DNA from 4 places in the Janthinobacterium sp. Bl 1 genome. Region 4 is predicted to be linked to each of the others. Evidence: predicted binding sites of a transcription regulator. Region 4 holds the regulator's gene; each other region holds the start of a gene.

What was found. Region 4 encodes LexA, which represses DNA repair genes until DNA is damaged. Its sites were predicted from a motif close to ACTGTATNNNNATACAGT; they were not measured.
Region 1: a site for LexA is predicted at 1,288-1,305, ahead of dinB (DNA polymerase IV). Genes of this name have one in related genera too.
Region 2: a site for LexA is predicted at 2,776-2,793, ahead of AC4BCN_RS21370 (PA0069 family radical SAM protein). Genes of this name have one in related genera too.
Region 3: a site for LexA is predicted at 3,338-3,355, ahead of recA (recombinase RecA). Genes of this name have one in related genera too.

The regions. Positions count from the first base shown of each region.
Region 1 is NZ_CM177086.1:66,860-74,075, forward strand. It holds gene dinB (DNA polymerase IV) at 84-1,268, opposite strand; gene AC4BCN_RS00275 (S9 family peptidase) at 1,411-3,585, shown strand; tRNA gene AC4BCN_RS00280 (tRNA-Val) at 3,685-3,760, shown strand; tRNA gene AC4BCN_RS00285 (tRNA-Asp) at 3,815-3,891, shown strand; tRNA gene AC4BCN_RS00290 (tRNA-Val) at 4,109-4,184, shown strand; tRNA gene AC4BCN_RS00295 (tRNA-Asp) at 4,242-4,318, shown strand; gene AC4BCN_RS00300 (CzcE family metal-binding protein) at 4,680-5,018, shown strand; gene ahpF (alkyl hydroperoxide reductase subunit F) at 5,087-6,682, opposite strand; gene ahpC (alkyl hydroperoxide reductase subunit C) at 6,781-7,216, opposite strand, start outside.
Region 2 is NZ_CM177086.1:4,733,985-4,741,200, reverse strand. It holds gene AC4BCN_RS21380 (methyl-accepting chemotaxis protein) at 173-1,948, shown strand; gene AC4BCN_RS21375 (tRNA-uridine aminocarboxypropyltransferase) at 2,020-2,727, shown strand; gene AC4BCN_RS21370 (PA0069 family radical SAM protein) at 2,856-3,998, shown strand; gene AC4BCN_RS21365 (gamma-glutamylcyclotransferase) at 4,081-4,671, opposite strand; gene AC4BCN_RS21360 (LysR family transcriptional regulator) at 4,733-5,701, opposite strand; gene AC4BCN_RS21355 (VOC family protein) at 5,828-6,361, shown strand; gene AC4BCN_RS21350 (fumarylacetoacetate hydrolase family protein) at 6,410-7,216, shown strand, end outside.
Region 3 is NZ_CM177086.1:5,973,780-5,980,995, forward strand. It holds gene AC4BCN_RS26970 (methyltransferase regulatory domain-containing protein) at 1-1,315, opposite strand, end outside; gene recX (recombination regulator RecX) at 1,472-1,927, opposite strand; gene recA (recombinase RecA) at 2,131-3,234, opposite strand; gene AC4BCN_RS26985 (response regulator) at 3,490-4,224, shown strand; gene AC4BCN_RS26990 (sensor histidine kinase) at 4,221-5,762, shown strand; gene AC4BCN_RS26995 (DUF4212 domain-containing protein) at 5,755-6,069, shown strand; gene AC4BCN_RS27000 (sodium:solute symporter family protein) at 6,066-7,216, shown strand, end outside.
Region 4 is NZ_CM177086.1:4,990,674-4,997,889, reverse strand. It holds gene AC4BCN_RS22530 (cystathionine gamma-synthase family protein) at 1-724, shown strand, start outside; gene lexA (transcriptional repressor LexA) at 814-1,449, opposite strand; gene rpsF (30S ribosomal protein S6) at 1,725-2,117, shown strand; gene priB (primosomal replication protein N) at 2,138-2,446, shown strand; gene rpsR (30S ribosomal protein S18) at 2,462-2,752, shown strand; gene rplI (50S ribosomal protein L9) at 2,780-3,235, shown strand; gene AC4BCN_RS22500 (replicative DNA helicase) at 3,371-4,756, shown strand; gene AC4BCN_RS22495 (DUF47 domain-containing protein) at 4,849-5,475, shown strand; gene AC4BCN_RS22490 (inorganic phosphate transporter) at 5,515-6,528, shown strand; gene AC4BCN_RS22485 (MBL fold metallo-hydrolase) at 6,700-7,216, opposite strand, start outside.

The DNA of each region.
Region 1 (7,216 bases), 1.4 Mb from region 4:
GGAACGCCATTCTACACTTTCGACACGGGAATGCCGTCAAAAGCGCGGACTGGCGCGGTGTTGTTGCTGCGTGGGGAAAGCCGCTACAGGGCGGGAAACAGCTCCGCCTGGGCCGGCGCCTGCCGCGTCACGAGGGCCGGGTCGGACAAGGTCGAGATGCGCACGCCCAGCAGGCGGATTTTCTTGTCAAATGGCACGCGCCGCAAGCAATCGCGGCTGGCGCGCAGGATGGCGGCAGCATCCGCCGTGGCGCTGGGCAGGGTGATGTCGCGCGTGACGGTGCTGAAATCCTCGAAGCGCAGCTTGATGCCCACCGTGCGCCCCGCCAGCGATTGTTTATCGAGGTCGCCCGCTACGCGCGTGCACAGGCTTTCCAGCTTTTCCGACAGGGTGGCGCGGTCGCGCACCACCTGCAAGTCGCGCTCGAACGTCGTTTCGCGGCTGACGGACTTGGTTTCCCGGCTCGTCTGCACAGGCCGGTCATCGATGCCCAATGCCGCCTGGCGCAGCCAGCCCGTGTACAGGTCGCCGAACTGCGTGCGCAGCATGGCCATGTCGGCCCGGGCCAGCTCGCCGATGGTGACAATGCCCAGCGCTTCCAGCTTGGCCGTCGCTTTCGGACCGATGCCGTTGATCTTTTTCGCCGGCAAGGGCCACACGCGCGTTTCAATATCCTCCGGGTTCAGGATGGTCAGGCCGTCCGGTTTTTCCAGGTCGGAACAGATTTTCGCCAGCAATTTGTTGGGTGCCAGACCGATCGAGCACGACAGGCCCGTCGCCTCGGACACGGCCGCCTTCAGGCGCGCCGCCATGGCCGGCGCCTGCTCGCCGTATTCGGTGAGATCGATATAGATTTCATCGATGCCCACGTTCTGGATGATGGGGCACAACTGGGCCACGGCCTGCTTGAAGCGGGCCGAATACTCGCGGTAGGCTTCGAAATCGGCCGGCAGCAGGATGCTGTCGGGCGCCAGCTTGGCCGCCTTCATGATGCCCATGGCGGAAAACACGCCGAACACGCGCGCCGCATAGGTCGACGTGGTAACGACGCCGCGCCCCACGTAATCGCGCATGCGCGCAAACTGCCGCGTGCCGTCTTCCTGCAGCACGGGCTGCTGCAAGCGCCCGCCGCCGATGACGACGGCTTCGCCACGCAGTTCCGGATATTTCAACAGTTCGACGGAGGCAAAGAAGGCATCCATGTCCAGATGGGCAATCCAGCGACGGGCGGCGGGTGGCTCGGGAAGGGGGGAGGCAGATGTGGTCAAGGACACCTCGCGGCGGGATACTGTAGTTATATACAGTATCGCTGGAAATGCCCGTGGACGCAAGTTGAAACGCACGCGCAAGGCGGTTGCTTTTCCCAATAGCAAGATTACAATCCTGACACAACTATTCAAAGGAGTCGCCTTGTCTATCGCCCATCACGCTGCGCGCCGCCGGTCCGCCTGGTTATCCATCCTGCCGGCCCTGCTGCTTTCCTCGCTGGCGCCATCCGCGCTGGCCGCCGACGCCGCCACCGCTACCGTCGCTACCATGCCGCCGCCCGTCGCCGCCAAGACGGCCTGGCAGGAAACGCGCCACGGCACAGTCGTCACGGACGACTACCGCTGGCTGCAAAAGAAGAGCGATCCTGCCGTGATCGATTACCTGAATGCGGAAAATGCCTACACGGCCGCCGTCACGGCCCCGATCCAGCCGCTGGCCGACAAGGTGACTGCGGAAGTCAAGGGGCGCATGCAGGAAGTGGACTTGTCCGTTCCCGCGCGCCAGGGCAATTTCTACTATTACACGCGCACGGAAGCGGGCAAGCAATACCCGATTCACTGCCGCCGTCCTGTCGGCAAGAACGGCGCCTACGATGCGCAGGCGCTTGAAGAAATCTTGCTGGACCAGAATCAATTGGCCGAAGGCCACAAATTCTTTGCCGTGCGCGCATTTAGCATCAGCCCGAATGAACAGTTGCTGGCCTACACTACCGACACGACGGGTTTCCGCCAGTACGAACTGCATGTCAAGGATTTGAAGACGGGCAAGCTGCTGGGCGATACCATGCCTAGAGTCACGTCCCTGGCCTGGGCGGCGGACAATGCCACCCTGATGCTGACGCAGGAAGACGCCACCACCAAGCGCGCGGACCGCTTGTTCCGCCTGGCCTTGGGCGGCACCTTGCAGCAGGTCTACCACGAGCCAGTGGAACAGTTCGCCATCGGCGTGAGCCGCACGCGCGACCATCGTTATTTCATGCTCACTGCACGCAGCACGGATACGAGCGAAGTGCTGCTGCTGCCAACGAGCAAGCCGGAAGGCAGTTTCCAGTCCGTGCTGAAACGGGAAAAAGGCCACCGCTACGGCATCGAACACCGCGACGGCCAGCTGTATATTCTGACCAACAAGGAGGCGAAGAATTTCCGCGTCGTCAGCGCGCCGGTGACCGCCCCGCAGCCGAAGAACTGGAAGAGCGTCGTGCCGCACAACAAGGACGCCGTGATCCAGTCCATCGACGTCTTCCAAGGCTACCTGGTGGTGATGGAAAAGGCCCGTGCCCTGAACCGCGCCCGCATCCATGATTTCGCGCGGCATAACTGGAAGACGGTGCAGTTCGACGACCCCGTCTACCTGGCCACGGCGGCCGGTACGCCGGAGTTTTCCGCCACACAATTTCGCATGTCCTACCAGTCGCCCGTCACACCGCCCACCGTCATCGACGTCGGCATGCAAGACGGCAAGCGCACAGTGCTCAAGCAGCAGGAAATCGTCGGCGGCTTTGACGGCAGCCGCTACACGACGCAGCGCCTGTGGGTGACAGCGCGCGATGGCGTGCAAGTACCGCTGTGGGTCGTCTACAAGAAAGGCGTCAAGCTCGACGGTTCCGCGCCGCTGCTGCTGTACTCGTATGGCTCGTATGGCATTTCCACGGAAGCCAGTTTTGCCATCAGCCGCATCAGCCTGCTGGAACGCGGTGTCATCTATGCGCAGGCGCATATCCGCGGCGGCACCGACATGGGCGAAGCCTGGCATGAAGACGGCATGCTGATGAAGAAGAAAAACACCTTCAATGACTTCATCGACAGCGCCGACTACCTGGTGCGCGAAAAATGGACGAGCCCGAACCGCCTGATCATTCAGGGCGGCAGCGCCGGCGGCCTCTTGATGGGCGCCGTCGTCAACATGCGCCCCGAGCTGTTCCACGCCGTGCACGCGGCCGTGCCCTTCGTCGACGTGATGAACACCATGATGGACGCCAGCCTGCCGCTGACGACGGGCGAATACCTGGAATGGGGTGACCCGAACCAGAAGGCGGCCTACGACTACATGCTCAGCTACTCGCCTTACGACAACATTGCGCGCAAGAATTACCCGGCCATGCTGGTGACGACGGGCCTGAACGACAGCCAGGTCATGTACTGGGAACCGGCGAAATACGTGGCCAAGCTGCGCGCGTACAAGACGGACGGCAATCCCCTGCTGCTGAAAACGAATATGGGCGCCGGCCACGGCGGCGCTTCGGGCCGCTATAACGCCATCGCCGAAAACGCATTCAATATGGCGTGGATGCTGTCGCAGTGGGGTATTACAGAGTAAAGTGAAAAAAGCGCTTGCAGAAGGATTTTGTCCGTCCTATAATAGCGCCTCTTCCAGACGTGGTGACAAACGTCGGGATAGTTTTCTGAGACAAGCAACGGGTGCTTAGCTCAGTTGGTAGAGCGGCGCCCTTACAAGGCGTAGGTCGGGAGTTCGAGCCTCTCAGCACCCACCAAATCAGAAAACTGTCCAGTGCTTCATGGATCAGCAATACAGATCATACGAGCTTGGAGTGGTAGTTCAGTTGGTTAGAATACCGGCCTGTCACGTCGGGGGTCGCGGGTTCGAGTCCCGTCCGCTCCGCCAATAAAAGAAAAGCCCTTTGGTTCTCTGAACCGAAGGGCTTTTCCCATTTCAGAAGCAGAAAACACGTCGCCCCCCCCTTCCCTGACTATTTTTGCGCTTTTCAGCAAAAAAACTGCTGTTCACCTTCAAGAATAGTTGCACAAGCACGAAAGCGCCCCCTATAATAGTGCCTCTTCCAGACGTGGTGACAAACGTCGGGATAGTTTTCTGGGTATGCGGGTGCTTAGCTCAGTTGGTAGAGCGGCGCCCTTACAAGGCGTAGGTCGGGAGTTCGAGCCTCTCAGCACCCACCACCAATACAGAAAATTATCCAGTGCTTCATGGATCAGCAACACAGATCATACGAGCTTGGAGTGGTAGTTCAGTTGGTTAGAATACCGGCCTGTCACGTCGGGGGTCGCGGGTTCGAGTCCCGTCCGCTCCGCCAATAAAAGAAAAGCCCTTTGGTTCTCTGAACCGAAGGGCTTTTCCCATTGTGGGACCGCAAATGCTCTAGAATCAGCGCTACCCCGATTCTGCCCCTGCCCCGCAGCTTTTCTCCCTACCTCGTCCTCTGGCCCATCATGCTTTGCTGCAATTTGCCCCAGCCTGGCATCGTAGCTGACCAGCCATTTGGCCCTGGCCTTGGACGTGCCCCTAGCGGCGACCATGCAATTGTGAAATAGGCCTTTGCAGATCCGACAAGAAACGCTTAGGATGCCGTGTTGCAAAAACCGGCGATCCCGGTGCAGCCACAACGACAATATGGCGCGGCTACTCGCTGCGCCAAGCTTATTCTTGGAGAAATTATGTTGAACACCCACCGCAGCGCCCTGGCGATTTTGTGCGCCGTCCTTGCCGCCTCGGCCATCGCCGCCGGTCCCACGGGCACGGCCGCCGACTATGGCAGCAGCGCCCCGCACACCGCCGCCCAGCGCAGCATCGAGCTGCAGCCCGACACCCGCCACATCAACGTCACGCGCGGCGAAACCGTCACCATCGCGCGCGCCGGCCAGCGTTTTACCTGGCACGTGCAAACCTTCAGCAACAAGACCGTCTTCGCCCTGGCAGACATCGCGCCGAAGGACATGCCCGTCGACGGCGTGCAAGTGTATGTGGCTGCCAATCCCCAGTACGCGGGCAGCTAAGTTTCTTCTACGCATAAAAAAACCGGAACCACCTCGCGGCCGTTCCGGTTTTTTTGCAGCGTAAAGATTTACGCCGTCAATGCTTCTTTCGATGCGGACTCTTCCACCACTTCCTCGTCGTCCGAGCGGATCAGGTGGTCAAAGGCGGACAAAGCTGCCTTGGCGCCTTCGCCGGTGGCGATGATGATCTGCTTGTACGGCACCGTGGTGACGTCGCCTGCCGCAAACACGCCGGGGATCGAGGTCTGGCCGCGGGCATCGACTTCGATTTCGCCGTGGCGCGACAGCGCCACAGTGCCTTTGAGCCACTCCGTGTTCGGCACCAGGCCGATTTGCACGAAGACGCCTTCCAGCTCGACCTTTTTCGACTCGCCGCTGACGCGGTCCGTGTAGCTCAGGCCATTGACGATCTTGCCGTCGCCGTGGATCTCGGTCGTTTGCGCCGACGTGATCACGGTCACGTTCGGCAGGCTGTGCAGCTTGCGTTGCAGCACCGCATCGGCGCGCAATTCCGCGCCGAACTCGATCAGGGTCACGTGTTTCACGAGACCGGCCAGGTCGATCGCCGCTTCCACGCCCGAGTTGCCGCCGCCAATCACAGCCACGCGCTTGCCCTTGAACAGCGGGCCATCGCAATGCGGGCAGTAGGCGACACCGTGGTTGCGGTATTCCTTCTCGCCCGGCACGTTGATTTCGCGCCAGCGGGCACCGGTGGCGAGGATGACGGTCTTGGCTTTCAACACGGCGCCATTGGCCGTCTCGATCTGCACCAATTTGCCCGGCGTCAGTTTCGCGGCGCGCTGGGTGTTCATGATGTCGACTTCGTATTCCTTGACGTGCTGTTCCAGCGCCATGGCGAACTTCGGACCATCCGTTTCCTTGACCGAAATAAAGTTTTCGATGGCAAGGGTGTCGAGCACCTGGCCGCCGAAACGCTCGGCCAGCACGCCCGTCTTGATGCCTTTGCGGGCAGCGTAGATGGCCGCTGCCGCGCCGGCAGGGCCGCCGCCGACGATCAACACATCAAACACGTCTTTCTTGCTCAGCGCTTCGGCCTGGCGGGCGCCGGCGTTAGTGTCGAGCTTGGCGAGGATTTCCTCGACATTCGTGCGGCCCTGGCCAAAATGTTCGCCATTGAGGAACATCATCGGCACGGCCATGATTTGCCGCTCTTCCACTTCTTTCGGGAACACGCCGCCATCGATGGTGGTGACCTTGATGCGCGGGTTGATCACCGCCATCGCATTCAAGGCCTGCACCACTTCCGGGCAGTTATGGCAGGAGAGCGAAATAAACGTTTCAAACTCGTAATCGCCGTCGAGGTTGCGGATCTGCTCGATCACGGCCTCGTCGAACTTGATGGTGTGGCCGCCCACTTGCAGCAGCGCCAGCACCAGGGAGGTAAATTCGTGGCCCAGCGGCACGCCAGCGAAACGCACGCCGATGTCGGAGCCTGCACGGTTGATGCTGAACGACGGGGCCCGTACGCCAGCGTCAAGGCGCTCGACCAGCGTGATCTTGTCGCTCAACAGGACTATCTCCTGGAGCAATTCCTTCATCTCGCGGGCTTTTGCGCTGTCATCGAGAGAAGCGACCAGCTCAAGCGGATACACCACTTTTTCCAGGTAGGATTTCAGTTGGGTTTTGAGGGTTGCGTCTAACATGATTTTTTCTTCCTTTACAAATATTTAGGCGAATGCCGGGCCGGACGCCCGGTCCGGCATCGCGGTAACTACTTGTTTGCTACGTGTTGCATCGAGACTTAGATCTTGCCAACCAGGTCCAGCGATGGGGTCAGGGTTGCTGCGCCTTCCGTCCATTTGGCTGGGCAAACTTCGCCTGGGTGAGCGGCAACGTATTGAGCTGCCTTAACTTTGCGCAACAGTTCCGATGCGTCACGGCCGATGCCGTTGTCATGCACTTCCAGCACTTTGATGAAGCCGTCTGGATTGATGACGAAGGTACCGCGCAGTGCCATGCCTTCTTCTTCGATCATGACTTCGAAATTGCGCGACAGGGCGCCGGTTGGGTCGCCGATCAGTGCGTATTGCACTTTCTTGATCGCGTCCGAGGTGTCGTGCCATGCTTTGTGCGCGAAGTGCGAATCGGTCGAGATGCCGTAGACATCGACGCCCAGCTTCTGGAATTCAGCGTGGTGATCGGCCAGATCTTCCAGTTCGGTTGGGCAAACGAAGGTG
Region 2 (7,216 bases), 260 kb from region 4:
CTCACAATCTGCTCCAAAGTAGTGCGCTGCGGCGCGCTGCCATTCCGGTGGCGAAGTGTCCGTCGCGCCACCGTTCGTGATTGCCGCACGGCGGATGACTGCTATATTGATACGTAGCAGTCAGTCGGTTTCGTGGCGTCTGTGCATTGTTTTTTCAGATAGGAATCACGCAATGAAAAACCTCAAAATCGGCGTACGTCTCGGTGGAGGTTTTGCCGCCGTCCTGCTCCTGTTGACCAGCCTGACCGTGGTGGGCATCGTGCAGATGCAAAGCGCCAGCAAGGAAACCGATGCGCTCGTCAATGTCAAGGTGCGCAACGAGCGCCTGATCGGTGAATGGACCAAAGTCATTGAGGTGAACGCGGCGCGCACAGCGGCCGCCTGGAAGGTCAGCGATCCCGAACACCAGAAGCAATTTGAAAAGGAAATGGCGGTTTCGTCGGCACGCGCCACGGAAATCCAGAACGATATCGGCAAGAGCCAGCTGAGCGCCGAAGAGCAAGCGCTATACCAGGACGTGCTGAGCACGCGCAAGGCTTACACGGAAGTGCGCAAGAATGTGTTCAAGGCCAAGAATGCGGGCGACCTGGAGCTGGGCAAGCGCCTGTACGAAGGCGACATGGCCGCCAAGCGTGACATCTACCTGGCGGCGCTGAAGAAACTGGAAATGCTGGAAGCCAAATTGCTCGATGAATCGGCCGCGCAAATCCGTTCGCGCTATGAAAGCGGCCGTCTGCTGCTGATCTCGCTGGGCGTGGTCGCCATCTTGCTCGGCATCGCCTGCGCGTACTGGATCACGCGCTCGATCACGCGCCCCATCACGCGTGCCGTCGAGGTGGCGGAAGCCGTGTCCGCTGGCGACCTGACCAGCCATATCGTCGTGGAAAGCCGCGATGAAACAGGGCAATTGATGCATGCGCTGAAAAATATGAACGATAAACTGGTCAGTATCGTGGGTCAGGTGCGCGCCGGCACCGAATCGATCAGCACGGCGTCGAGCGAAATTGCCGCCGGCAACCTGGACTTGTCGTCACGCACGGAAGAGCAGGCCAGTTCGCTGGAAGAAACGGCATCGTCCATGGAAGAGCTGACCTCCACCGTGAAACTCAACGCGGACAATGCGCGCAGCGCCAACCAGCTGGCCATCGACGCTTCGCAGATCGCCAGCAAGGGCGGGGTGGTGGTGTCGGAAGTGGTCAGCACCATGGGCTCGATCAACGATTCCTCGCGCAAGATCGTCGATATCATCAGCGTCATCGACGCCATCGCCTTCCAGACGAATATCCTGGCCTTGAACGCGGCCGTGGAGGCGGCCAGGGCTGGCGAGCAGGGCCGTGGTTTTGCCGTCGTCGCTTCCGAGGTGCGCAACCTGGCGCAGCGCTCGAGCGCGGCGGCCAAGGAAATCAAGGGCTTGATCGACGATTCCGTGCAAAAGGTCGAGGCCGGTTCGCAACTGGTGGACAAGGCGGGCCGCACCATGGACGAGATCGTGCAAAGCATCAGCCATGTGACGCAGATCATGAACCAGATCACCGACGCCAGCGATGAACAGCGCACCGGCATCGAGCAAGTCAACCGGGCCATCGGCCAGATGGACCAGGTGACGCAGCAAAACGCGGCCCTGGTGGAAGAAGCGGCCGCGGCGGCCGAATCCATGCAGGAGCAAGCGGCCAAGCTGGCCGAGGTGGTGGGCGTGTTCAAGCTCGACGCAACGCAACACTATGTTGCGGCCAGTGCTGGCCCGTCCGTGACGGCGTCTGCGCCAGCTGCCATGCGACCTGCGACGCGACCTGTCACCAGGCCCACCATTCAGCCCGCAAGGCACCGCGCGCCGGTGCCAGCCATGGCGGCACCCGCGCCGGGCAAGGCTGCGCAAGCGGACGCCGTGCGTGCACGCGCGCCGAAGGCACCGGTGGCATCCGGCGCCGACGAGTGGGAAGAGTTTTAAGCGCAAACTCCCTTTGGCATGGCGTGGGCGCTACAATCGCGGCTTGAAGACAGCCGCGAACGCGCTCCGCCATGACCACCCGCCGTACCTCCAGCCATCCGTCCAGTAATACCGTCGGCCATGCCTCCAGCCTACCCGCTGCATCGTCCTCCCTGGCGGAACCCGCCAAACGGGCGCGCTGCCCGGCCTGCCTGCGCGCCGTGTCCAGTTGCATCTGCCGCTGGATCGCCCCCGTTTCCCACGCGGTGGAAGTGCTGATCCTCCAGCATCCGCTGGAAGTCCACAATGCCAAGGGCAGCGCCCGCTTGCTGCACCTGAGCCTGCCCAACAGCCGCATGCTGACGGGCGAGCAGTTTGCCCCCGATGTTCTCGCCGGGCTGCTGGCCGGCAAGCACAATGTGCTGCTGTACCCGGATACGCCAGGCGACCGTTCGCTGGGCATCGCGCCGCCGCCAGCGCTCGACCCCGCCACCTTGCTCGATCCCACCCAATTGCGGCTGGTGGTGCTGGACGCCACCTGGCGCAAAAGCCGCAAGATGCTGTATCTGAATCCCCCCTTGCAACAGTTGCCGCGTCTGCCCCTGCGCGATACGCCCGCCTCCCATTACCTGATCCGCAAGGCGCACGCGCCAGATCAGTTATCGACTCTGGAAGCAACGTGCTATGCCTTGATGCAGTTGGAGCAGGATGCGGCCCGCTTCGTTCCCCTGATCACGGCATTTGACGGTTTTGTCGCGCAGCAGTTGAGTTATGTCATGCCTCAGGGTGAAAAAGCTTGAAATAGCACCATGGCAGCCCTTGATATTGGCCGGACAGCGGCATAGTATACTGTACGTATATACAGTTGATGGGGCCGTTCATGAAAGCAATCATTCCAGAGCACGATGACAGCTTCGCCGGGCAAGCCATGCTGCCGCCGCAATCGCTGAAAGCTCACAAGGGGCGCGGGGCCGTCTCGAACCTGCAAGGGCGCTATGAGGTGCACGCGCGCGCCGGTTTCGATGATGGCTGGAGCGTGGGCGGCCAGGATGAGGCAGCCGGGGAAGAGGTGGCGCCGGGCTGGAAGACGCAGGTCAGCGACGAGCAGGCGCGCACCATCCTCACGCGCAACGCTTCGCCCGATTTGCCGTTCAATGTCTCGCTGAACCCGTACCGGGGCTGTGAACACGGCTGCATTTATTGCTTTGCTCGCCCCACGCACAGCTATCTGGGCCTGTCGCCGGGCCTGGACTTCGAAAGCCGGATCTACGCCAAGGTGAACGCCCCTGAACTGTTGCGGCGCGAGCTGGCCAGGCCGTCGTACGTGCCCGAACCGATCGCCCTCGGCGTTAATACCGATGCGTATCAGCCGTGCGAACGCGAGCGGCAGCTGACGCGGCGCGTGCTGGAAGTGCTGCAGGAGTGCGACCACCCCGTGGCGCTGATCACGAAATCGTCGCTGATCGAGCGCGATATCGACATTCTGGCACCCATGGCGGCCAGGCATCTGGCGGCCGTGGCCGTTACTGTCACCACGCTCGACCCGGCCATCGCGCGCACCCTGGAACCGCGCGCGGCCGCCCCGGCGCGGCGGCTGCGCACCATCCGCACCCTGACGGAGGCGGGTATCCCCGTGGGCGTGAGCATCGCGCCCATCATCCCGTTCGTGACGGAACCGGAAATCGAGCAGCTGCTCGAAGCCGTGCGCGACGCTGGCGCCATCCATGCCCATTACGTGGTGCTGCGTCTGCCGTGGGAAGTGAGTCCGCTGTTTCAGCAATGGCTGGAAGCACATTTCCCGGAACGTGCCCAGCGCGTGATGAACCGGGTGCGCGAAATGCGTGGCGGCAAGGATTACGACAGCGCGTTCGGCGCGCGCATGCGGGGCGAAGGCGTGTGGGCCGACCTCATCCGCCAGCGCTTTGAAAAGGCCGTGCACCGGCTGGGGCTGCATGGCAAGGGCGGCCGCTTCAAGCAGCTCGATTGCACGCAGTTCCGCCGGCCGCTGGTGGTGCCGCCGTTGGGAAACAAAGGCAAAAGGGGCAATGCGGGACAGCTGGATTTGTTTTAAGAAGTTAAGCCAAGTTAAGTCGTCGTTACCGCTGCTGGGGCGGAGGCGCTGCGGCGCTATCGTGTAGGGCTAGCGTGTAGCATTATCCTGCAGCGTTATCCTGTGCAGGTGCCTGCATCTGCGCCAGATGTTGCTCGATGGCAAAGACATGCGGATCGCTCTTGCCCAGCTCGCGCAAGGCGCTGGCCAAGTGCAGCAGGTATTCGCTGTTAGGACCGCTGGGGCCGTTTGATCGGGCGATCTGGCGCGCGATGTCCAGTTCCGGGGCGGCACCGAGGAAGGCTGCGTTTTCCTCGTTGGCGATGTACACCAGGCCTTCGACCTTGCCGCCGTCCTCGAAGGTGATGTCGGTGGCCAGGCGCAGGTAGCCGTTCTTTTCGCGGTGGTCGAGGTGGGCGAAGACTTCGGGCGTGATCAGATAGGCCATGCCGTCGCACACGGCGCCAGCCTGCGGCACGATGGTGGCGACCCTGCCCGGCGCCATCGGCGTGCCCCGGTGGTCGTGCGATCCCTGCCAGAAGCGCCGCGTCCAGCCGGCGATACTGGCGGGGCGGCGCTCGATGTAGGGGAAATCGGCCTTGTAGATCAGCGAGCCATAGCCGAACAGCCAGACCTGTGCATGGCCGTCGAATTTGTTCATGCGCTGGTTGATGGCGATGGTGGCGGCGTCGATGGCGGACAGGTCGTTCTGGGCAGGCTGGGTCATGGCGTAGGCGGCAAAGTGCGATGCGCCATTATAAAGCGGCGCCAGCCGGGCCGCCTGCCGGCAGGGCGTCGCGTGCCGCGCCGCTGGCCGCTCCCACGTTCCACTCGTGCGTCTCGACAAAGCGGAACAGGAAGGCCATGAAGCTTTCGGCCGCCGGCGACAGCGAACGGCCCGTCTTCGTGTAGACGAAAAAGCGCCGCGTCAATTCCGGCTCGTGCAGGGCGCGCATGTGCAATTGATATAGTTTCACCATCGGTTCCGCGTACGGCAGGCAGACCGTGATGCCCAGGTTGGCGCTGACCATGGCCAGCGCCGTCGTCATGAAGGTCACTTCGTTATACGGGTTGAGCGACAACTCGCGAAACGCGCCGTGCATGTCGCGCAGCAGGCGTTCCGTGAACTGGCCCTGCAGCGAAATGAACGGGTAGTCGCCCACGTCTGCCCAGGTGACTCTTTCCTTCTGCTGCAGCGGGTGCTGCTCGGGGAAGACCAGCACGAAGGGCATTTCGAACAGCGCTTGCGCGGCGATTTCCGCCGTCGGATCGCGTTCGGGGCCGATGCCGAAATCGACTTCGCCGCTGAACACGCGCGCCGAGACATTCTCCACCGGGCAGTCGACCAGGCGCAGCTGCACGTCCGGGTGGGCCTGGCGGTAGGCGGCGATCACTTCCGGCAGCAGGGTGCACGCCATCATCTGCGGCGCGGCGATGCGCACCATGCCCGTTTTCAGGGCCTTGCGCTGGGCAATGCCGGCCATGGCGCCGTCGAGGTCCTCGATCATCTTTTCAAACAGCGGATACAGTTCGCGGCCGATTTCCGACAGCTGCGTCTTGCGCGTGCTGCGCTCGACCACGCGCACGCCCAGCACGCTTTCCAGTTCCTTGATCAAGCCGCTCAAGGCCGATTGCGTTACGTGCAGGTATTCGGCGGCCAGGGTAAAACTGCCGGTCTTGGCCAGCGCCACGAAGGCGCGCATTTGCCGCAGGCTGGGACTCATAAGATAATCCGATAAATCAATGGTTAAAAATTGTTTGTATGATAGCTGTAACTCGATTCTAATGGTGAAAAGCTGAAAAACAGGCCAGCCAACGCGCCCACGGCGCCATCCATTGGAGACAAGCACATGAAGATCAAGCAAATCCACCACGTCGCCTACCGCTGCATCGACGCGAAGAAAACCGTCGAGTGGTACGTCAAGCATTTGAACATGAATTTCGTCCTCGCCATCGCCGAAGACCTGGTACCGTCGACCAAGGCGCCGGACCCGTACATGCACGTTTTCCTCGACGCGGGCCATGGCAATGTGCTGGCCTTTTTCGAGCTGCCGACGCAGCCGCCGATGGACCGCGACCGCAATACCCCGGCCTGGGTGCAGCATCTGGCGCTGGAAGTGGGCAGCATGGAAGAACTGCTGGCCGCCAAGGAGCGCCTGGTCGCCGGCGGCATCGAGGTGCTCGGTCCCGTCAACCACGCGATCTTCCAGTCGATCTATTTCTTCGACCCGAACGGCCACCGCCTGGAGCTGGCGGCCAACGTGGGCACGCCGGAGATGATGGCCAAACTGGACGCCGTCAAATGGGAAATGCTGGAAGAATGGTCGCAGACGCGCCGCGCGCCCAAGCACGCCGCCTGGATGCACGCGCCAGCCGACGCCTGAGCGCACCGGACCGACACTTTCTGACTAATACACCGAACAAGGAACATCATGAAATTCGCAACTCTGAAAAACGGCAGCCGCGACGGCGCCCTGATCCTCGTCAGCCGCGACCTGCGCCAGTACCAGCGCGTGGCCGCCATTGCGCCCACCTTGCAGGCCGCGCTCGACAACTGGGACGCGGTCGCACCGAAACTGGAGCAGGCCTACGCCGACCTGAACGTGGGCCAGGCGCCGGACGCCCAGCCGTTTGATGCAAAGCTGTGCCACTCGCCGCTGCCGCGCGCCTACCAGTGGGCCGACGGTTCCGCCTACATCAACCACGTGGAACTGGTGCGCAAGGCGCGCAACGCGGAAGTGCCGGCCTCGTTCTACACGGACCCGCTGATGTACCAGGGCGGCTCGGACAGCTTTATCGGCCCGCGCGACCCGATCTTCGCCCTGTCCGAAGAGTGGGGCATCGACCTGGAAGCGGAAGTGGCGGTGATTACGGGCGACGTCGCCATGGGCGCCAGCGTGGACGACGCGGCGAAAGCCATTCGCCTCGTCATGCTGGTCAACGACGTCTCCTTGCGCAACCTGATCCCGGGCGAATTGGCCAAGGGTTTCGGCTTTTTCCAGTCGAAGGCGGCCAGCGCGTTTTCCCCGGTCGCCGTCACGCCCGATGAACTGGGTGCCGACTGGGCGGACAGCAAGCTGCATTTGCCGCTGCTGGTGGACTTGAACGACAAACCGTTCGGCAAGCCGAATGCGGGCGAGGACATGACCTTCAATTTTGCCCAGCTGGTCGCGCATGCGGCGAAGACGCGCGAACTGGGCGCCGGCAGCATCGTCGGTTCCGGCACCGTGTCGAACAAG
Region 3 (7,216 bases), 980 kb from region 4:
GCGATACAACCACGCCGCCGCCCGTCAGGGGGCTGGCGAGGCTGTGCAAGTCGGTTCTTGCCAGCGCCTGCTCCAGCAAGTGCGCATTCAGCCGCGCCGTCTGCGGCCGCGCCACAGCGATGTCGGCCTCGTCCTGGACGGCAAGCACGCTGCCCTTGCTGACCAGCACCAATATGATCTGCAGCAAGGCGGCCAGGCCGGCTTCGCTACCCGCCAGTTGCAGCTCCAGTTCGCCTATCGTGTACACGCGATGGTCGGCCATGGCGTCGAGCACGGGCGCATACACGCGCTCGTCCATATCGGCGTCGCCCAGCACCCCGTGCACGCTCAACACCACTTCGTCGCGGGGCACGGCCAGCATCACGCGCACGGCCCGCACGGCGCTGACCTGGGCCAACGGCGTCAGCCTGCGCGCGCCCTTGACCCAGTAATCCTTGCGGAATTGCTCGTTGACGAGAAAGGCGCGCGTCGTCTCGCGGAAGACGGGATCGGGTATCTCGGCCAGGAATTGCTGGTGTTCGGCCGTCAGGTTCAGCATGTCGACCAGAGCGGTATAGTTGGCGGACGAGGCGAACTCCAGCTTGGCCTCGCCCAGCATGGCCGCAACGCTGGAAAAGGCCATCGGCTGCCAATCCGCATTGAAATATTCGTGTGCAATATAGTTGCGGTCCAGCGCTTTCAGCTTCTCGAAACGGTCCGCCAGCAGGGGATTGGCCTCCAGGTAGCGCGGTTGCACGGCGATCATCCTGTCGACAAAATCGATGGCGCCGTCGACTCGTGCCAGCACGCCCACGCCGGGCGCGCTCATGACGCGGCTATGCTCGGCCAGCAAGTCGCGCATCGGCATCATGGCACTCCAGCCCGGCTGCGTGTTATAGCTGATATAGGCGACGCCACCCACTTTCAGCTTGCGCTGCAGGAAATCGACGATCAAGGCGCGATTTTCTGCCGAGACCCAGCTCCAGATCCCGTGCAGGCAGATAAAGTCGAAATCGGGCAAGTCGTCACGGCGGCAAAACTGCGCGAACGATTCGTCCGTGAACTGTGCGCCGGCGCCGGTCACGCTGGCCAGCTCCTGCGCAAAGGTGGCCTGGGACGGATTGAAATCATTGCCATGCCAGCGCGTGGAAGACGCCGCCGCATGGATGTTGGCGCTGATGCCCTGGCCAAAGCCCAGCTCGCAAGCCGTGCCGCTGGCCGGCAAGGCAAGCCCGGCAGCCAGCAGGGGCAGCCGCAGGCGCAGAGGATTCAATTCTTCGTAATAGCCATAGGTATAGGCGATTTCGGCCACATAGCCGGCATTCCAGTTGCTCATCTCGATCCTGTCACGGTCAGTGGTGCTGCGCGCATCGCACAGCGTTCGAGCGCCAGAATACCTTATCGCGCGGCGTCGCCATACTGGAAACAAACGGCGTTTGAAAGCGCAGTTCATGGGGCACGACGGAGGCCGGCCGGCGCGCCATGGCGCGCGTCAGTCGTCTTCGGGGTCCAGGCCCTTCAAGGCCGCCTGCACGGCGCGCTGAGAAAAGCCGCGCTGCATCAGGAAGCGCATCTGTTTGTTGCGCTGCTCGGCATCCTGCGCCACCTCGCCAAATTTGCGGCGCCATACTTCGCAGGCGCGCGCAACTTCCCCTTCCGCCAGGCCCGCCTTGAGTTCCTGCAGCGCCTCGCCGCCGATGCCATGGCTTTGCAGTTCGGCCATGATGCGGCTATTGCCGAAGCGGGCCGAGCGGCGGTGGATCAGCGACTCGGAAAAGCGCTCCTGCGACAGCCAGTTGGCCTGCTCCAGACTGTCGAGCAAGGCTTCCACATCATCGCCCTCTTGCGCATGGCGCTGCAGCTTGCGCCGCAATTCCATGCGGCTGTGTTCACGCATCGACAAAAAGCGTAGCGCCCTGCCCTTCAGGCTTAGTTGTACTGCGGCCATACACCCACCTTGTCTTTCATTCCACGATCACATCACCCAAACACAATCGCCGCCCGGCGCAACAGCGCGGGACGGCGATCAGGGTCCTACCTTGCGACAAGCCATGCGTAAGTCGGATTAGGCCCCCTGGGCCGTAATCCGACAACATTGTTGGCGTCTGTAGTGTTGTCGGATTACGCGCGGCTTTGCCGCGCTAATCCGACCTACTCTGCCTTGGCTTCCGCAGCCTTGGCAGCCTTGTCGGCGGCTTTGTCCGCTTTTTCCGGCTTTTCAGCAGCCAGCGGCGGCAGTTCGCGCACGCCCAGCGACGCGCGGACCTTGTTTTCGATTTCGCGGGCCAGCGCAGGACGCTCTTGCAGGAAGGCGCGGGCGTTGTCCTTGCCCTGACCGATGCGTTCGCCGTTGTAGCTGTACCACGAACCGGATTTTTCCACGATCTTGGCATCCGAGCCCAGGTCCAGGATTTCGCCTTCGCGCGAGGTGCCGGCGCCGTACAGGATGTCGAAGTGCGCTTCCTTGAACGGTGGCGCGATCTTGTTCTTGACGACCTTGACCTTGGTTTCGTTGCCGATCACTTCATCGCCGGACTTGATCGAGCCGGTGCGGCGGATGTCCAGGCGCACGGAGGCGTAGAATTTCAGCGCATTGCCGCCGGTGGTTGTTTCCGGGCTGCCGAACATCACGCCGATCTTCATGCGGATCTGGTTGATGAAGATGACCAAGGTATTGGTGCGGTTGATGGAACCGGTCAGCTTGCGCAGGGCTTGCGACATCAGACGCGCTTGCAGGCCTGGCAGGGAATCACCCATGTCGCCTTCGATCTCGGCGCGTGGCGTCAGTGCGGCCACGGAGTCGATGACGACGAGGTCGACACTGCCCGAACGCACGAGGGCGTCGCAGATTTCCAGCGCTTGCTCGCCCGTGTCCGGTTGCGAGATCAGCAATTCGTGCAGGTTCACGCCCAGCTTTTGCGCATAACCGACGTCGAGCGCGTGCTCGGCATCGATAAAGGCGCACGTGCCGCCCAGTTTTTGCATTTCGGCGATGGTTTGCAGGGTCAAGGTGGTTTTACCCGACGATTCCGGACCGTAGATTTCCACCACGCGGCCGCGCGGCAAGCCGCCCACGCCCAGCGCGATATCGAGGCCGAGCGAACCGGTCGACACGACTTGCACTTCTTCGATCGGTGCGCTGGCATCCATGCGCATGACCGAACCTTTGCCAAACTGCTTCTCGATCTGCGCCAGTGCGGCGGCGAGCGCCTTGGCTTTTTCCGATGCGGGTACTACAGCTTTTTTATCGTCCATATGTTCTTTCAGCCGTTCTACAGTTGCGGATTCACGTGACGCATCTACGTGAACCATGCAGCCTGCGATAGCGCCAGTGGGTTAAATTCTTTACACAGACAGTACTGTATAAAAAAACAGTGATCAATGCAAGCGGAACGTGGATTTGTTTTGAAACAGATCAATACATCCGCGGATTTTCATAAAAATTCGCCACCTTGCGGAAAATGAAACACAATACAAGCTTCTACCGCCGCAAAGCATAGGAAGTGCACCATGCGTATTTTACTTGCCGAAGATGACAGCGTTCTGGCCGACGGCCTGACCCGCTCGCTGCGCCAGTCCGGTTATGCGATCGACTACGTCAAGACGGGCCAGGAGGCCGACACGGCCCTGTCCACCCAGGAATTCGACCTGCTGATCCTCGACCTGGGCCTGCCGAAAATGTCCGGCCTGGAAGTGCTGCGCCGCCTGCGCGCGCGCGCCTCGCTGCTGCCGGTGCTGATCCTGACGGCCGCCGATTCCATCGAACAACGCGTGAATGGCCTCGACCTCGGTGCCGATGATTATATGGCCAAGCCGTTCGCCTTGTCGGAACTGGAGGCAAGAGTGCGCGCCCTGACGCGCCGCGGCGCCGGCGGCGGCGCCACCATCATCAAGCACGGCCCCCTCAGCTACGACCAGGTGGGGCGCAGCGCCTACATCAACGACCAGATGCTCGACCTGTCGGCGCGCGAACTGGGCTTGCTGGAAATCTTGCTGGGCCGCACCGGCCGTCTCGTCTCGAAAGAGCAACTGGTCGACCACCTGTGCGAATGGGGCGAGGAAGTGTCGAACAACGCCATCGAAGTGTATGTGCACCGCCTGCGCAAGAAGATCGAAGTGGGTGGCGTGCGCATCGCCACCGTGCGCGGCCTCGGCTATTGCCTGGAAAAATACTCGGAAGCGGCGCGCCTGAACGCCGAAGCGGGCGAGTCGGCAAGCCCGGCCAGCGGACCCGCCAGCAAGTGAAGGCGCGCGAGGCGCCAGCGGACGAGCCGGACGACGACGACTGGTTCGAGCCGCCCACCACGGAGCAGGACGACACGATCGAGCATTCGCTGTTCGGCGAAATCCTCGACTGGATGCTGGCGCCCCTGCTGCTGCTGTGGCCGATGAGCATCGCCATCACCTATCTGGTGGCCAAGAGCATCGCCAATCAACCATTCGACCATGCGCTGGAAGACAGCGTGACGGTGCTCACGCAGCAGGTCAAGCAGGCCGATGGCGCCATGCTGCGCCGCGCGCCGGACAAGAACAGCAGCAATAATAACGGCCGCGACTTGCTGCGCGGCGACGATGTCGACACCCTGTATTACCTGGTGGTGGGCCCGCGCGGCGAATACCTGGCCGGCGACCGCGATTTGCCGCCGCCGCAGGACGCCGACAAATACCGCAGCGGCATGGTGCTGTTCCGCAACGACACCATCCACGGCACGCCCGTGCGCGTGGCGTTCAGCTATCTCGATATTCCTTCCAGCAACGACGATGAGCAAAGCCGCGCGCTGGTGCAAGTGGCCGAGACGCTGGAAAAACGCGCCCAGCTGGCCAATGAAATCATCAAGGGCGTGATTTTGCCGCAGTTCATCATCCTGCCCGTGATCCTGGCCCTCGTCTGGTTTGCCCTGGCGCGCGGCCTGTCGCCGCTGGCGCAATTGCAGGAGCGCATACGCGCCCGGCCGCCCGACGATTTGAGTCCAATCGAATCGGGCCAGGTGCCCGAGGAAATCACGCCGCTGGTCGGTTCGCTCAACGAGATGCTCTCGCGGCTGTCGCTGTCGATCGACATGCAGAAACGCTTCATCGCCGATGCCGCGCACCAGATGAAAACGCCGCTGGCCGGCATGCGCATGCAATCGGAGCTGGCCCTGCGCCAGACCGACCACGACGAGATCCACCGCTCGCTGCTGCAGCTGGCGAAAAGTTCGGAAGCGGCCACGCGCCTCGTCAACCAGTTGCTGGCCCTGGCGCGCGCTGAAAACCAGCCGCAGGCGGGCACGGCGTTCGAGCCGATCGAACTGAGCGAACTGGCGCGCGGCGTGGTGCAGGACTGGGTGCAAGCCTCGTTTGCCCAGCATATCGACCTGGGCTTCGAACAGCCCGCGTATTCGATCATGATTTCCGGCAATCCCATGATGCTGCGCGAGCTGCTGAGCAATCTGATCGACAACGCCCTGCGCTACACGCCGTCCGGTGGCAGCGTCACGGTGCGCGTGCGCAGCACCTTGGAACTGGCCATCCTGGAAGTGGAAGATACGGGGCCAGGCATTGCGCCGGCCGAGCGGGCGCACGTGTTCGAACGCTTTTACCGCATTCTCGGCAGCAATGTCGACGGTAGCGGCCTGGGCCTGGCCATCGTGCGCGAAATTGCCCAGCAGCACGGCGCCGAAGTCGATATTTTTAACAATCCGCGCGCGCAGTCGCCGAAGCTGCCGGGCACCCTGCTGCGCCTGAGCATCGCCCTGCTGTTGCCGGACGCGCCAGAAGAGGATGACGTCACGTATGGATAAGCCGAGCCCACCCGTTGCCCCGACGCGGCCGGCGCGCACGCCCAGCCCCGAGCTGCAGGCGCGCCGCGATATGCACTGGCGCAAGACGCGGCGCCTGACGGCCATCCTGCTGCTGGTGTGGCTGCTGACGGGCTTCCTGACCGTGTTCTATGCGCGCGAGCTGCTGCACCTGAACCTGTTCGGCTGGCCGCTGCCCTTCTATATGGCGGCCCAGGGCGCCTCGCTCGTGTACCTGGCCATCATCGCCTTCTATGCGTGGCGCATGCGGCGCCTCGACCGGGACTTCCATGCCGAGGAGCACGCATGAGCGGCCAGCGCAGCTTCTTTGCCCGGCTGAGCCGCTACTACCTGCTGTTTACGGCCGGTTTCGCCGCCTTCCTGCTGGCCCTGTCCGTGCTGGAACAGGAAGGCATGCCGCGCGCGTGGATCGGCTACCTGTTCATGCTCGTCACCATCACCCTGTACGCCACCATCGGCGTCATCAGCCGCACCTCGAACGTCACCGAATACTATGTGGCGGGGCGCCGGGTGCCAGCCATGTTCAACGGCATGGCCACGGCCGCCGACTGGATCTCGGCGGCCAGCTTCATCAGCCTGGCCGGCGGCCTGTACCTGAACGGCTTCGACGGCCTGGCCTTCATCATGGGCTGGACGGGCGGCTATTGCCTGGTGGCGCTATTGATCGCGCCCTACCTGCGCAAATTCAGCCAGTACACGATTCCCGATTTCCTCGCCGCCCGCTACGGCAGCGGCACCGACAAACGGGGCGCCAGCGTGCGCGTGGTGGCCGTGGCCGCCACCATCATCGTGTCGTTTACCTATGTGGTGGCGCAGATCTACGCCGTCGGCCTGATCGCCTCGCGCTTCACGGGCGTGGATTTTTCCGTCGGCATCTTTCTGGGCCTGGCCAGCATTCTCGTGTGCTCCTTTCTGGGCGGCATGCGCGCCATCACCTGGACACAGGTGGCGCAGTACATCATCATCCTCGTCGCCTTTCTGATTCCCGCCATGTGGCTGTCGGTCAAGCATGCGGACAATCCCGTGCCGCAGATCGCCTACGGCAAGGTGCTGACGCAACTGAGCGCGCGCGAACACGTGCTGGAAGCGGACCCGAAAGAAAACGAAGTGCGCGCCATCTTCCGCCAGCGCGCGCAAAGCTACCAGGCGCGCATTGACGGCTTGCCCGGTTCCTGGGAACAAGGCCGCCTGACGGCCCAGCGCCAGCTCGACAGTTTGCGCCAGCGCAATACCTCGCTGTTCGACATCCGCAACGCAGAGCGCTACCTGATCGCCTATCCGAAAAGTCCGGACGAAGCACGCGTGCTGTGGCAGGCAGCCCAGGCGCAGAACCAGAAACGCGCCGAGCCGATCATTCCGCACGCGCAGCCGTTTCCCGCTGCGGACCGCGAACAGTCCGACATCAAGCGCAACAATTTCCTGGCTCTCGTGTTTTG
Region 4 (7,216 bases):
GTGCCATGAGAAGGGCATCTTGTACATCGTCGACAACACGATGACGACGCCATATCTGTTCCGCCCGAAAGCCGTGGGCGCGGGCCTGGTGGTCAATGCCTTGACGAAATCCATCGGCGGCCACGGCAATGCCCTGGGCGGCAGCTTGACGGACACGGGCGTGTTCGACTGGACGCAGTATCCGAACATTTTCGAGAACTACAAGAAGGCGGCGCCCGCGCAGTGGGGCATCGCGCAAATCCGTGCCAAGGCTTTGCGCGACTTCGGCGCCTCGCTGGGGCCGGAAGCTGCGCATCATATCGCCGTCGGCGCGGAAACCATGGCCTTGCGCATGGATCGCACCTGCTCGAACGCTTTGGCGCTGGCCACCATGCTGCAGGCGGATCCAAGAGTGGCGGCCGTGCATTATCCTGGCCTGGCGTCGCACCCGCAGCATGCGCTGGCCACCGACTTGTTCCGCAGCTATGGCTCGTTGTTCAGCTTTGAGCTGAAAGATGGCATCGACTGCTTCGATTTCCTCAATCGTCTCAATCTTGCCATTCCCGCCAGCAACCTCGGCGACACGCGCACCCTGGTCATTCCCGTCGCCCACACGATTTTCTACGAGATGGGTGCCGAGCGCCGCGCCAGCATGGGCATCGCCGAATCGCTGATCCGCGTGTCCGTCGGTATTGAGGACGAGGCGGATCTGCTTGAGGATTTCCGAGGAGCGTTGGAGGGCTGAGAGCGGTGTTGGTGATTAGGCCATGTGCCAGTTGTGAGGCAAACTAAAAACTGGGGTCAGACCCGGCGGGTCTGACCCCAGCATGCAGTTTAATGCCAGCTGCGCATCAAGCCTACCGCCAAACCTTCCAGGGCGAATTCATCTTCCGGTGACACGGTGATCACCTTGAAGTCCGGATTTTCCGGCAGCAGTTCGATGACGGAGCCCGTCTTCTTGTAGCGCTTGACGGTGACTTCGTCGCCGATGCGGGCGACGACGATCTGGCCATTCTTGGCGCTGTCGACCTTTTTCACGGCCAGCAAGTCGCCATCCATGATGCCGGCGTCGCGCATGGACCAGCCGCGCACCTTCAGCAGGAAGTCGGGTTTGGCCGAGAACAGGGCCGGGTCGACGTTGTAGCTCGCTTCCAGGTTTTCCTGGGCCAGGATGGGCGAGCCTGCCGCCACCCGGCCGATCAGGGGCAGCGACATCAGCAGGGCTGCCGGCACTTTCGACGGCGGCGCTTCGGCGGCCGCACCGATCAGGCGGATGCCGCGCGAGGTGCCGGGCGAAATCTCGATCGCGCCCTTGCGGGCCAGGGCCTGCAAATGCTCTTCGGCCGCATTGGCCGATTTGAAACCCAGTTCATTGGCGATTTCGGCACGGGTGGGAGGAAAGCCCGTGTTTTCAATCGCGTCCTTGATCAGGTTCAGGATTTGTTCTTGTCGTGCTGTCAGCTTGATCATGAGCGGTGGGTGCATACTAAAATGCTGTCTATATGAACAGTCTGTATTTTTGTACAGTATCGCCCACTATGCAAGGGGATTTCCGTGTTTTGGGCGAATTTCGCAAGAAATACTTGTCCGCGGCCGGAAAGCACGGCGGCGCACGGGCTTTTCAGGCGCTTGTGGAAGGAATGATTGAAACGTTTGCAAAAGACGGTTATAATCTTCGGCTGACCTTCCCACACCCGTCTTGACGCCGGGGTGGGCGATTATCAATCCGACCTGAAGGAGTTTGCATGCGTCATTATGAAATAGTCTTTATCGTCCATCCGGACCAAAGCGAGCAAGTGCCCGCGATGATCGAACGCTACAAAGCCAGCGTAACCACCCGCGGCGGTTCGGTTCACCGCGTGGAAGATTGGGGCCGCCGTCAAATGGCTTACTCGATCCAAAAGCTGCCTAAAGCACACTACATCTGCCTGAACATCGAATGCGACAACGAGACCCTGGTCGAGTTGGAAACAGCATTCAAATTCAATGATGCCGTGTTGCGTCACCTGACCGTTAAAATGAAGAAAGCTGAAACAGCTCCTTCGCCGATGATGAAATCGGTACAACGCGAAGACGCGGCCAAAAGCCACCGCACCGAAGCACCAGCAGCCGCTCCAGCCGCAGCAGCAGCAGCTTAATTCTTGACCAGGATCGTGCGCTGAACCAGCTACAAGTAACCGCCATCATTGCCGAGCGCGAAATATTGCGCTATACCCCGGCAGGGCTGCCGATTGTGAATGCAGTATTGCAACACAGTTCGCAGCAGATGGAAGCAGGGATTGCCCGTTTGACCGAGTTTGATGTTGCAGCGCTAGCCGCTGGCGAAATCTCAGGCAGGTTCAGTCAGGCAAGCTTGGGCGGGGTGTATCAGTTCACGGGTTTCCTGGCCAGGAAGAGCCGCAACAGCAAGAGTTTGGTGTTTCACATCATTGATTTTAGTGCAGTCACCCCGACTAGCGCATTTTAGATACAGGAGCCTGACATGGCATTCGGTAAAAAGTTCGACAAAAATAAGCTCAAGCTTAAAGAAAAACGCAAACAGCAAAACCCGTTGTTCAAACGCAAGAAGTTCTGCCGCTTCACCGCAGCTCACGTTGAGCAAGTCGACTACAAAGACGTTGACACGCTGAAAGACTTCGTCCAAGAAAACGGCAAGATCATGCCAGCACGCCTGACCGGTACCAAAGCGCACTACCAGCGCCAAGTTGACACCGCAATCAAGCGCGCTCGCTTCCTCGCGCTGCTGCCATACACCGATCTGCACCACGCTTAATCGGTCAGATATTCCTGGAGAAGAACTATGCAAATCATTCTGTTAGAAAAAGTTGTTAACGTCGGTAACCTCGGCGAAGTCGTCAAAGTCAAAGACGGTTACGCACGTAACTTCCTGATCCCGCAACGCCTGGCACGTCGTGCTACGGCAACCGCTGTGGCTGAATTCGAAGTCAAGCGCGCCGAACTGGAAAAAGCTGCTGCCGCCAAACTGGCCGCATCGCAAGCCCAGGGCGAAAAACTGAGCGGCCTGACCGTTCAAGTTGCTCAAAAAGCTGGTGTTGATGGCCGTCTGTTCGGTTCCGTCACCAACTTCGACATCGCTGAAGCGCTGACCAAGCAAGGTTTTGCTGTTGAAAAAGCACAAATCCGCATGCCTACCGGCCCGCTGAAGATCGTTGGCGAGCACAACGTTTCGGTTGCTCTGCACACCGACGTGGTCGTGGAAGTTGTTATCGCTGTCGTTCCAGACGCGAACGCGTAATTGTCTGCGGGCCTGGCCCGCAAGCATTGCCGCACTATGAAAAGCCGGGTTCGCCCGGCTTTTTTGTGGCCTTTTTTTCGCTCAATTTCAGCCCTTTATTTTTGCCATCACGCCGAAGCGGGTATAATTCGCGCCATGAACGCCCCCTCTGATCCGCAACTGGATTCCCTCCGTATTCCGCCGCATTCGATCGAAGCAGAACAATCCGTCATCGGTGGTCTGCTGCGCGACAATGCCGCATATGACCGCATCGCCGACTTCATGCATGCGGAGGATTTCTATCGCTATGACCATCGCATCATCTTCGAGCAAATCGTCAAGATGGTTAACGCTTCCAAGCCAGCCGATGTCATTACTGTTTTTGAAACCCTGACCCAGCTCGGCAAGGCCGATGACGTGGGCGGACTCGCTTACCTGAACGCCATGGCGCAAAACACGCCATCGGCCGCGAACATCCGGCGTTACGCCGAGATCGTGCGCGACCGCGGCGTGCTGCGCAAGCTCATCACCGTCGCCGACGATATCTCCGGTACGGCCTTCAGCCCGCAAGGCAAGGAAGTCAAGCAGATGCTTGACGAGGCCGAATCGAAGATTTTCGCCATCGCCGAAGAAGGCGCGCGCGGCGCCCAGGGCTGGACCGCCATCCAGCCCCTGCTGACGCAGGTGGTCGAACGCATCGACGAACTGTACAGCCGCGACAACCAGAGTGAAATCACGGGCGTGCCCACCGGTTTCATCGACCTCGACCGCATGACCTCCGGTCTGCAGCCGGGCGACCTGGTAATCGTGGCGGGCCGTCCTTCGATGGGCAAGACGGCGTTTTCCGTCAACATCGGCGAAAACGTGGCCATCGACAGCGGCTTGCCCGTGGCCGTGTTCTCGATGGAGATGGGCGGCGCCCAGCTGGCCATGCGTATGCTCGGCTCCGTCGGACAGCTCGACCAGCACCGTTTGCGTACTGGCCGCCTGAACGACGAAGACTGGCCGCGCCTGACGAACGCCATTCAAAAGATGAACGACGCGCAGTTGTACATCGATGAAACGCCAGCGCTCAATTCCATCGAATTGCGCGCCCGCTCGCGCCGCTTGTCGCGTCAATGCGGCAAGCTGGGCCTGATCATCGTCGATTACTTGCAACTGATGTCGGCCAATACGCCGGGCGACAACCGCGCCACGGAGATTTCCGAGATTTCGCGGGGCTTGAAAGGCCTGGCGAAAGAACTTGGTTGCCCCGTGATCGCGCTGTCCCAGCTGAACCGCTCGCTGGAACAACGCCCGAACAAACGTCCTGTCATGTCCGACTTGCGCGAATCGGGCGCTATTGAGCAGGATGCCGACGTGATCCTGTTCATTTACCGCGACGAGGTGTATAACCCCGACTCGCCAGACAAGGGAACGGCCGAGATCATCATCGGTAAACAACGTAACGGTCCAATCGGCAGCATCCGCCTCACCTTCATGGGGCAGTACACCAAATTTGGCAATTACAGTGGTGGCCTGGCGCTTTACCAAGGCGACTAAGACTCAGCAGCACTGGCACCCCATCGCTGCCCCCTCTTGCGGGGCGGCTTTCTGTAGTAAATAACACGACTCAATGCTTAACGGAGAATGACATGTTTGGACGCTTGATGCCCACTGAGGGCAAGTTTTTTGAATTGTTTAACCAGCACGCGGAACTGTGCGTCAAGGGCGCCAAAGAGATGCTCGGCCTGATGACCAATTTCGACGACCTGGAAAACCGCGTGCATGCGATCGAGAGCATCGAGAAACAGGCGGACAAAGTCACCTACGCCACCGTGGAAATGCTGCACAAGACCTTCATCACGCCGATCGACCGCGATGACATCCATCAGCTGATCACGCGCCAGGACGACATCCTCGACCTTCTGGAAGATGCGGCGCAAACCGTCTCGCTGTACGACCTGAAGGCCGTCACGCCGGAAGCCAAGCGCCTGGCCGAACTGGTGCTGGCCTGTACCGAAAAAGTGCGCGATGCCGTCGCCATGCTGCATAACATGGACAACTCGCGCAAGATCGTCGCCATCTGCGAAGAGATCGACCGCCTGGAGTCGGATGCCGACCACGTGATGCGCGCCGCCATGTCCAAGCTGTTCCGCGACGAACCGGACGTGCGCAACCTGATCAAGCTGAAAGCGATCTACGAAATTCTGGAAACCGTGACCGACCGTTGCGAAGATGTGTCCAATATTATCGAAGGCATCATCGTCGAAAACGCGTAAGCGTTGGGCCTGTCCTGAACCAGAATCAGAAAAGAAACTATAATGACCATACAAATCAGCATCTACGTGCTAGGCCTGTTGATCGTCCTGGCGCTGCTGTTTGACTTCATGAACGGCTTCCACGATGCCGCCAACGCGATTGCCACGGTGGTCTCGACGGGCGTATTGAAACCGCAGACCGCGGTTGCCATGGCTGCCACGTTCAACTTTGTCGCCATCTTCGTGTTCCACCAGCTGACCGTGGCCGCCACGGTAGGCAAGGGCACCATCGATCCGGCAGTGATCGACCAGTACGTGATCTTCGGCGCGCTGATGGGCGCCATCTTCTGGAATTTGTTTACCTGGTACTACGGCATTCCATCGTCGTCCTCGCACGCCCTGATTGGCGGCCTGGTGGGCGCAGCTGTCGCCAAGTCCGGCACGGGTGCGCTGGTCGCGGCCGGCCTGTGGAAAACCGTCGCCTTCATCGTCATCGCACCGGTACTGGGCTTCGTGTTCGGCTCCATCATGATGCTGATCGTGTCATGGATATTCGTGCGTTCGACGCCGCGCAAGGTCGACAAGTGGTTCCGCCGTCTGCAACTGGTCTCGGCGGCCGCCTACAGTCTGGGCCACGGCGGCAACGATGCGCAAAAAACCATCGGCATCATCTGGATGCTGCTGATCGCCGCTGGCTACTCCAGTTCGGCCGACGCCATGCCGCCGATGTGGGTCATCATCTCGTGCTATACGGCCATCAGCTTTGGCACCCTGTTCGGTGGCTGGCGCATCGTCAAGACCATGGGCCAGAAGATCACCAAGCTCAAACCGGTCGGCGGCTTCTGCGCCGAAACGGGCGGCGCGATCACCCTGTTCGTCTCGACGGCGCTGGGTATTCCCGTGTCGACCACGCACACCATCACGGGCGCCATCGTCGGCGTCGGCTCGTCGCAGAAGATGTCGGCCGTGCGCTGGGGCGTGGCAGGCAATATCGTCTGGGCCTGGATCTTCACGATTCCTGCCTCCGCGTTTGTTGCAGCAGTCGCTTGGTGGATTGGCCACCACATCATGTAAGGCGCCTCTGCAAACCTACTGCGCAGCCCACTATCGAATCTCCGTTGCTCACTGTACTAAAGTACAGCTCCGCTACTCAATCCGATATCGGGCTTGCTCGCTACGGTTTTCAGAGGGCCTTGTGCCAACTGGGCGCATGTATAAAAAAGGGAACCAAAAGGTTCCCTTTTTTTATGCGCTGGCCAGTTCCACCGTCAGTCCCTCGCTGGCGAGGAACACTTGCAGGCCATCGAGACGGCTGCTGTAGCGGCCCATCACGTCGGCAAACACGGCTTCGAGCTGCTCGTCGCTGCGGGTCGGTTCGTGGTGGGTGCAGTACAGGCGCCGCGCGCCGCAGCGCAGGGCCAGGTCGAAGGCGGCGTCGAAGGTGCCGTGGCCCCAGCCCTGTTTGCCCGGGTATTCCTCGCGCGTGTACGAGCAATCCATGATCAGCGCGTCGACGCCGGCGATGAGCGCATCGATGCGGGCCTGGCGCTGCGCATTGCGCTCTGAGCACGCCGCATGCTCGGCGTGGCCGGGCGGATGCAGGTTGTAGAACGGTTCATGGTCGCCGCTGAAAAACAGCGAAGCGCCGCCGCAGTCGATGCGGTAGCCGAGGTTGACGACGGGATGGTTCATTTCCGCGCCGCGCACGCACGCGCCGCCCACCTCGACGGCTTCGCCCGGCGCCAGGGTGCGGTACTCGATG